DNA from 2 places in the Pseudovibrio sp. W64 genome. Region 1 is predicted to be linked to the other one. Evidence: riboswitches for the same ligand, from Rfam matches in the RefSeq annotation. Region 1 holds a riboswitch; the other holds the start of a gene.
What was found. Region 1 has a riboswitch for cobalamin ahead of PsW64_RS02300 (energy-coupling factor ABC transporter permease). Riboswitches for the same ligand answer to the same signal wherever they lie in the genome.

Region 2: linked by a shared signal. The riboswitch ahead of PsW64_RS20660 (TonB-dependent receptor plug domain-containing protein) and the one ahead of PsW64_RS02300 (energy-coupling factor ABC transporter permease) in region 1 are both predicted to bind cobalamin.

What each region holds. Positions count from the first base shown of each region.
Region 1 covers NZ_LMCI01000003.1:27,683-31,858, forward strand. Annotated here, with positions in the region: gene ettA (energy-dependent translational throttle protein EttA) at 1-654, opposite strand, end outside; gene PsW64_RS02300 (energy-coupling factor ABC transporter permease) at 877-1,542, opposite strand; cobalamin riboswitch at 1,579-1,789, opposite strand; gene PsW64_RS02305 (hypothetical protein) at 2,146-2,961, opposite strand; gene PsW64_RS02310 (EAL domain-containing protein) at 3,388-4,176, shown strand, end outside.
Region 2 covers NZ_LMCI01000038.1:888,965-893,140, forward strand. Annotated here, with positions in the region: gene PsW64_RS20650 (formate--tetrahydrofolate ligase) at 1-538, opposite strand, end outside; gene PsW64_RS20655 (DMT family transporter) at 870-1,763, shown strand; cobalamin riboswitch at 1,939-2,151, shown strand; gene PsW64_RS20660 (TonB-dependent receptor plug domain-containing protein) at 2,328-4,176, shown strand, end outside.

The DNA.
Region 1 (4,176 bases):
GTTATCAAGGAAGTAGCGATCGTGGGTAATGATCAGAACGGAACCCTTGAACTCACGCAGATGGCGTTCCAGCCAGTGCACGGTCTCAGCGTCAAGGTGGTTGGTTGGTTCGTCAAGCAGCATCAGGTCAGGCTCGGACAAGAGCAGCTGACACAACGCGATACGGCGACGCTCACCACCAGAAAGGTTATTTACAGGAGAGTCGGATGGAGGGCAGCGAAGCGCTTCCATTGCCATCTCAACCTGGCTTTCCAGATTCCACAGATCCTGCGCGTCAATGATGTCCTGCAGCTGAGCGCCTTCATCGGCTGTCTCATCTGAGTAGTTCATCATCAGTTCGTTATAACGATCCAGAAGAGCCTGCTTGTGCGCAACACCTTCCATCACGTTTTCAAGGACGGTCTTGTCCTCATTCAGCTTTGGTTCCTGCGGCAGGTAGCCAACTTTGGCACCTTCTGCAGCCCATGCTTCACCGGTGTACTCTTTATCAAGACCAGCCATGATCTTCAAAAGAGTAGACTTACCTGCACCATTTGGACCAAGGATACCGATTTTCGCATCCGGGTAGAAAGACAGGTGAATATTGTCGAGTACTTTTTTTGCACCGTAGGCCTTGGAGACCCCGTGCATGTGATAGATGAACTGGCGCGCCATGGACTGCCTGCATCTCCTGATCTGTGTAAACAATGAAATCTCTGGAGAGCACTCATAGTGGAAGCAGCGCCAAGGGGCAATCCATAACACTTCAGCGATGATCAAATCCGTCGCTTTTTCTCCTCAAACGGAGAATTTCACGACAACACCTGGTCACTTCCACGCAAGAAAAGGGCAGCAGGTTTACTCTGCCGCCCCAATAACAAACAAGCTCGTAAAAATTTACGCCAGCTTCAGCTGCGGAACCACTGTCAGGTTCCGAACAATCGCATTGTCTTCAACGGCCTTGAGCCCCTTCACAGCAATGAAGGTGACCAATGGCTCACACGCAACAATTGCCAGATAAGACAGAGCAAACTGCGCCCATGCCGTAAACGCCGTAGCAACGTCCCCAATCATCAACCAGAAGCCAACCATGCCGGTCACACCAGCATAATACATCGCATCCAATTTCAGAATCTGCGCAAAGCTCACACGCTTGGTCAGTTCCTTGGAAAACAGCTCACGGCCACTCAGGTAATGGACGGCAATCAGCGGCAACATCAAAGACAGGCTGTTGACGCCAAGGTGGTACATGTCCTGCGGATCAAAAGCGAGCGCCTGAAACAGCAAGCCAATGGCAAACCCAAGCAGAACAGGGGTAAACCCGAGCGTCAGATACATCGCCATTGCACCAACGAAATGAAGTTCTGATGCTCCAACAGACATATGGAAGCTCTGCATGAAAATGGAGAAGAAAACCGCAGCCAATAGCGTTTTCAGTGGTGTGAATGGCTCTTTCAGGAATTCGGAGATCTGCTCTTTGCAGCCCCAGACAATAACGCCAACGGCACCTGCATTGGCAGCAATAACCTTTGCGGCGGAAACGTAACCCGGTTCAATATGCATTTAATATGCTCCTCTTCGCACCCTCCGTGCGGTCATGAGTTTATGTCGTATCGGGCAGGTTTCCTGGCTTATGGCTTTTGCGTCCTCCGCCTTCCCAGAGATCATCTCCAGTGGCTTTTATGAAGAACGCACCACGTAACAGTTGCGGGGGCAGCTGCGGTTCGGGCCCATCTTTGGTCATCCCTACCGCATTCCCTTTTCATCCAAGAAGCTTGGCTTCTACAGAACCCAACAGCGGGAATATCCTAAATTTAAAGAGAAGACACAACTAGAAATAAGAGGCAGTTGGGATAAGCAACAATCAGAGGGATGCAACGGCCTTCGTAACCCGCTAGAGCTGCAGGCAAAAAAAGAGGCGTGTACCCGTTGGTACACGCCTTTAAGAAAGTTGACACTCCCCCATCCGAGTGCCAGCCGAAGCTGTATTTAGAAATATCAGAGTGCCCCATCTCTTCATTGATCTTCATCAAAATAAATAAAATTACCTCAGAAACATCGGATATTATTCAACATTACAAAAGCACTCAGATTTTCAATCGATTAAAACTAGAATAGATCAAATATATCTCGGGCAACTTGCAACGAAAGTCTCAGTATTTTCTATTAGTTCTTGCTATAAGTTCTCTCCGAAGGTGCCTGCCACGAATATTTCCTTAGCCAATGCTCCTCAGGAGAAACCACAAAGCTCCAGGAGTTCTGCTGCTCTCCAGAATCATCAGGAGTTGAATCCGGTGTCTGAGTGGAAGCATTTTGGCTGGCAGAAATTTGGATTTTAAGCACCCCCTCACCTTTTCCAGCAAGCTTCAGCAAGCCAAGATCACTGTGAGATCGTCCAAGAAAAATCTGGGGTGCTGTTCCTATCCTCTCCCAGATAATTCGGGCAAGATCTGTTGAAGACACCGGCGCTGCGTGGGGAGCAACCTCGATAACCCGAAATCTCGGAAGTCCGTAATTCAACTCCGCCATTGTGCGGTCTACTTCATGGTCTCCAAAGCTTAAAACCCAAATCTGAAAGTGATGCTCTTTTAAAAAGCCCACCAGCTCTTTCAGAGGCTGAAAAGCGAACTCTCTATACGTTGCGCCAACAGCCTTCGGCCCGTGTAATGACAGATGAGCACGTACACTCTCAGAATAAACAGCAAAGCTTCCAAAACTGTCGCCAGCTTCAGGTGGCGTCACTTCATTGTCTGCGCCAGCCAGCGCGTCACTCCATAAAGCCCCATCGCCAACCAAAACAGCAACACGGTCATCGAGTTTCACATATTCAGGGCTCCCAGCCCGAGCCATACGCTCAATGCTTTCTACGATACCATGGCGTGCTGTGGTTGAGCTCCAACTCGGCAAGATGTTATCTCGCTCACCGCCAGTTGGCTGCAAAACCGAAACCGCTGAGTATAAAAACAAGCTGGACCACTGCATCGTTCAAGACCACCTGAAAGTTGTTTCAGCAAGATGGTGAACTACAATGCACATCAATTGCCCATAAAAAATGAACTAAATGCTGTCGTGAAAAGAGAAGAGAATCATAATTGACAGCCCGCCCCTCTTTCCTCTCAACTTGAAGATAAATACGAGTATTCACGTATATAAAGAATTTCACTCAACGAAACATTTACTTACAATTTTCATAAATTTGCTTTGTAAGTGTCAGATAAACGTCATATGCACCCCACTTTTCGATACTTTTTAGAATTAAACCCAGTTCATCCCTAGAATTCTTAATAAATGCGCAATAATTTCAAACAATTATGCCGAGGAATTTCCTGGGGTACCCAAATGCATTTTCGAGCCCTCTTACTTCCTGTATTGCTCCTTTTCGTTTTAATTGGTTTATCGATACACTTCATGTCAGCGTCATCGTATGCGTCGATTTTCGATCCTGCGACAGGTGGCCTTCACAATCAGCTCAATCAAGCTGAACTGCTCACTCAGCAGCAGAACCTATGGACCATATTGTCTGTTGGATTGTTCGCGCTTGGTGTTCTTGGAATACTAATTGTCTATTCCAGCCTGTTTATTCAGGAGCGTATGCGGGCGACGCGTTTTTTCAACCGTGCCCTTCTCCTCATCGTCATCAGTTCAGCAGCATGCCTGCTCATCGACACAACGCTGAACTTGCCTGATGTAACGGCACAATTGATCCTCTGGCAGTCTCAAGTGGAATTCAGACCACAGGGGGACATCCACGCCGCTGCAATCCACGCAGCAATGGCAGCGATGATCGCAGTTCTGGCTTATCTGCCTCTATCCCATCAGCTGACACTGCGTGCGACGATCATTCTCGCACTCTCAATCGGCGGGGTCATCTACCCTGCCTACCTGAAAGGTGTCCAAGGGTTACTGCTTCATCCGATTAGCCAAAACACCGTGCTGTCAGTTGGTTTCGAGCAGATTGGCGGCGGTACCGTAGTCACATTGCTCGCAACATTCGTCGCCTTTTCCGGCATGTTAGTGACCGGACTAAGAAACTCACCAGCGTTACCTGAGTACATTCTGCGCAACACACAAAACTACAATGTGCTGCAGATCAAAGCAGGCGCGGCGCTGATGGCCGTTGGCGGCATTGGCTTTTCTGTTGGTAACACAAGCATTTACTCAGGAGAGTTGGGCAGCGCGATCTTCAACGTTCTTGTC
Region 2 (4,176 bases), on a different contig from region 1:
GCCCAGTGGTAATGGAGCGCAATGAGCGGTCATTGATATCGACCACCCGGCGCCAGACAATCCGGCGCTGGTCAATATTCTCTGCATTGCCCCAATAGATTTGGTTGTCGATCATCGCAGAAAGCAGGTTATGCGCAGCAGTGATTGCATGCAGATCACCTGTAAAATGGAGATTGATATCCTCCATAGGCACCACCTGCGCGTAACCGCCACCCGCAGCTCCACCCTTCATGCCAAAGCATGGGCCTAACGAGGGTTCACGCAAGCAGATGGTTGTTTTCAGCCCGATGCGATTGAGCGCGTCGCCCAGGCCCACAGTTGTCGTAGTCTTGCCTTCTCCCGCTGGGGTTGGGGAAACAGCTGTCACAAGTATGAGTTTGCCATACGGATTGCTGCTCAGCTCTGGCATCTCATCCAGATTAACCTTGGCTTTAAACCGGCCATAAGGTTCAAGAGCGTCCTCCGGGATCTTCAGATTTTGAGCGATGCGCGCAATGGGTTTCATGTCTGCTGCGCGGGCAATTTCAATATCTTTCATGGAAAATCTCCAGATTAGAACGTGTAATCAAATGAGCCGGAGAGAGCGTCAAAAACGCAAATCAGGCAGGAACAGCAATGTAATCTCTACGTAGAATCTCTACCGAATGCACCTGCAAAGTTCAAGATTGAGGTAGGGCACTTGAAACTAACTTAGTTAACGGTGCTCATCTGTGTTTTGCTGAGATGTGAAATATTATTGCCTGAATAGCTGTTGGTCTGTTCTAAAATTCACCAGACTGCGCTTGCGCGGCAAATCCAAGAGCAGTAGAGCTGGTTGGCTTTTATAAACAAACTGCGCCGTGCCGTAGTTTCGTCGGTTAGGTCACCCCATGTTTTTATTTGAAGTTGCCGCGCTCGGTGCCGCTGCCACCTGGGCTATTGGTGGTCTCATTTCAGCAAAACCTGCAGCTCACCTTGGAGCCATTGGCTTCAACTGTGTGCGTATGTGGTTTGTTGTGGTGTTTCTGGGTATCTATGTCATTGCAACAGGCACATGGAACACGGTTGATTCAAGCCACGCCTCTCATATCTTTCTCTCGGGCTTTGTAGGCATCTTCATGGGGGACACTTTGTTGTTCCTCACGCTCAACCGTATGGGGCCGCGCCGCACAGCCATCCTGTTTTCCATGAACGCACCCATGTCAGCGCTTCTTGGTTGGCTGTTTCTGTCAGAGGAACTGTCATTTCAGGCACTTGTTGGTATCTCATTCGTTCTGGTCGGCGTTATCCTCGCCATTGCGTTTGGAAAGCGCAAAGACCAGCTTCATAAATGGGAGGCGATTAGAGGTCCTGTTGCCATTGGTGTCCTCTTTGGCACGTTGGCCGCACTTTCCCAATCAGTCGGGTCAATCATCATTCGTCCCGTTATGGAAAGTGGAGCAGATCCCGTCGCCATCTCGCTTATGCGCTGCACCATTGCAGCCTTTGGTTTGCTGGTGCTCTTTTACCTGCCGGGCCGTCCTTTCAGATTGGCGAACCCAATCAACAAAGAGATTGTCGCACTGGCCTCCTTGTCCGGCATGCTTGGCATGGGTATCGGCATGACGTTGATCCTCTATGCGCTGAGTGGCGGAGAGGTGGGCATCGTTTCTACCCTGTCTGCAACCACCCCAGCGATGATGCTGCCTGTCCTGTGGTGGCAAACCAAAGAGTTTCCTGCCATTGGGGCATGGATTGGTGCACTCCTCGTCATTCTCGGCTGTGCTTTGATTTTCATGAGTTAAACAGACGATATGCAACCATGCTGCCTAAGTACCACAAGCAGGTGCGACCTCAAGTGGCCGCACCGCAAGATCTGGTAGTGTGGCCGCATCAGCAATTTCTGTGAGTTTTGCAGGCAATTGGTCGAATTTTATCAAGTTCGCTATTCAGCCAGTTGACGAAAGCCCCTGAAATCTGATCAATAGCCGGGCATTTGGTATTTTTGTCGATTAGATAAAAATGAAAAGGGAACACGGTCCGATTGGAAAAGCCGTGGCTGCCCCCGCAACTGTAAGCGTAGAGTTGTTGCTCACACATGCCACTGACGCAGCTGTTTAAAGCAGTGTTGGGAAGGCGGAGCAACAGTAAGGACGCGCAAGCCAGGAGACCTGCCAGATGCAGTCACTCACCCACGGCACGGGGCGTGCTAAGGGGCGGTATTCCGTTCAGGTGACATTCACAGTGCGTCTGAGCGGTAATGAATCTGACTTTATTTCAAAAGGTTAGAACCAAGTTTCTTCAAAGACGCACAATGCAATCAACAGCATGGCATCCGTCATGGATGCTGTGAATGATGGACCAAACTCGTGCGTAACACATCTTGGATCGCAGCTAACCTCAAATCTGGTGTAGCTCTCTTAACTCTCTTAACTCTCTTAACTCTCTTCAGCTCAACACTTATCTCATCCGCAAACGAGACCGAGCTCGACGAAATCATCGTCATCGCCAACAGAACGGAAACCGAAGCCGGCAAAGTCGGCTCCACAACACATGTTGTGACCGAAGAAGACCTGAAAAACGACGGCGCTACATTTGTCTCTGAATACCTGACAAAACTCCCGGGAATTTCATTTTCGCAAAATGGTGGTGCGGGTAAGCAAAGCTCGCTGCGTATGCGCGGAATGAGCAATTATTACACCAAAGTTCTGGTAGATGGAATTGATATTTCCGATCCCAGCTCGCCACAGGTTGAAGCACGTTTGGAGCATATGTTGCTCAATGATGTGGAGCGTATTGAAATCCTCAAAGGATCTCAAAGCGCTCTCTACGGGGGGCAAGCCGTTGCTGGTGTAATTAACATCATCACGAAACGTGCTGAAGCTGGTACCGTAAACCATACTGCAACAATTGAAGGCGGTAGCTACGGCACCGTAAACGCTTCTTATGGGTTGAAAGCTGCCTCTGATCGGGCAGATATCGCTATTAATACGCAGCGTTTCCATACTGACGGATTTAGTGCTGTTTCCCCCAAGGGCCGCCCATCAGATGAAGATGGATATGAGAATAAGACATTTTCTGCAAAAGGCTCTGTTGATGTTACCGAAGAGCTAAACCTCTATTTTGCTGCGCGTGGCCTGCACGGCACAACCGAGTATGATGGGAGCACCTCACCAGCTGCAAACAACAAGGTTAAAGCCGAGCAATACTTTGGAAAAATTGGCGCGAATTACATCTGGCTTGATGAACGTATGACGACTGACGCGTCTATCCAGTTCTCTGATCTTACAAGAGAATATAGCAGCGGCTATACGGCAAAAGGTAACCGCGTTAAGTTCGAGCTGTTGAATGATCTTGATGTTAGCGACAGTTTCCGACTCAACTTTGGAGGAGATTGGAGCCGCGAAAAGGTGAAAGGTCAGACCAAGGACATCGAAGTCATTGGTGGCTTTCTACAAGCCCAATGGAATCCAACGGATCCACTGAATGTTAGTGGTGCTATCAGATTGGATCATCACAACGCCTATGGGTACTACCTGACCGGGCGAGGAACGATTTCTTATCAGGTTCTTGACGGTACTCGACTCCGTTCCAGTCTTGGAAACGGCTTCCGTGCTCCTTCATCCTACGAACTCTATGATAGCTATTCCGGCAATCCAAATTTTGAGCCAGAAACCAGTGTGAGTTATGATATCGGGGTGGATCAAAACCTGTTCAATGACAAACTCAAACTATCTGCTAGTTACTTTCATATCCTCACAGAGGATTTGATCATTAATGATCCTGTGACTTACAAGTATGAGCAAATCGACGGTCTGTCACGCAGCCAAGGGGCCGAACTTTCTGCAAACTGGGCTGCTCTGGATAATCTAAGCTTTAATGGCGCTTACACATACACTTGGGCGGTAGGGCCGGACAAAAAACGTTTACGCCGTGTGCCTCTGCACGACATAAACCTTGGTTTTACTTACAAACCATGGGAGCCTCTCGCGCTCAGTGTAAACGCTAATTATGTTTATGGTCTCAATGATCTGAACGATAGTAAAGAGCCAATTAAGCTCGACGACTTCGTTCTAGTCAACGCAAAAGCTGCCTACCAGTACACCGATAATCTGACGTTCCATGTCCGCGGTGAAAACTTGCTGGATCAGGATTATGAGCGGATCAAAGACTATCAGACACCGGGTCTTTCCGTTTACGCTGGTCTTACTGCCAGTT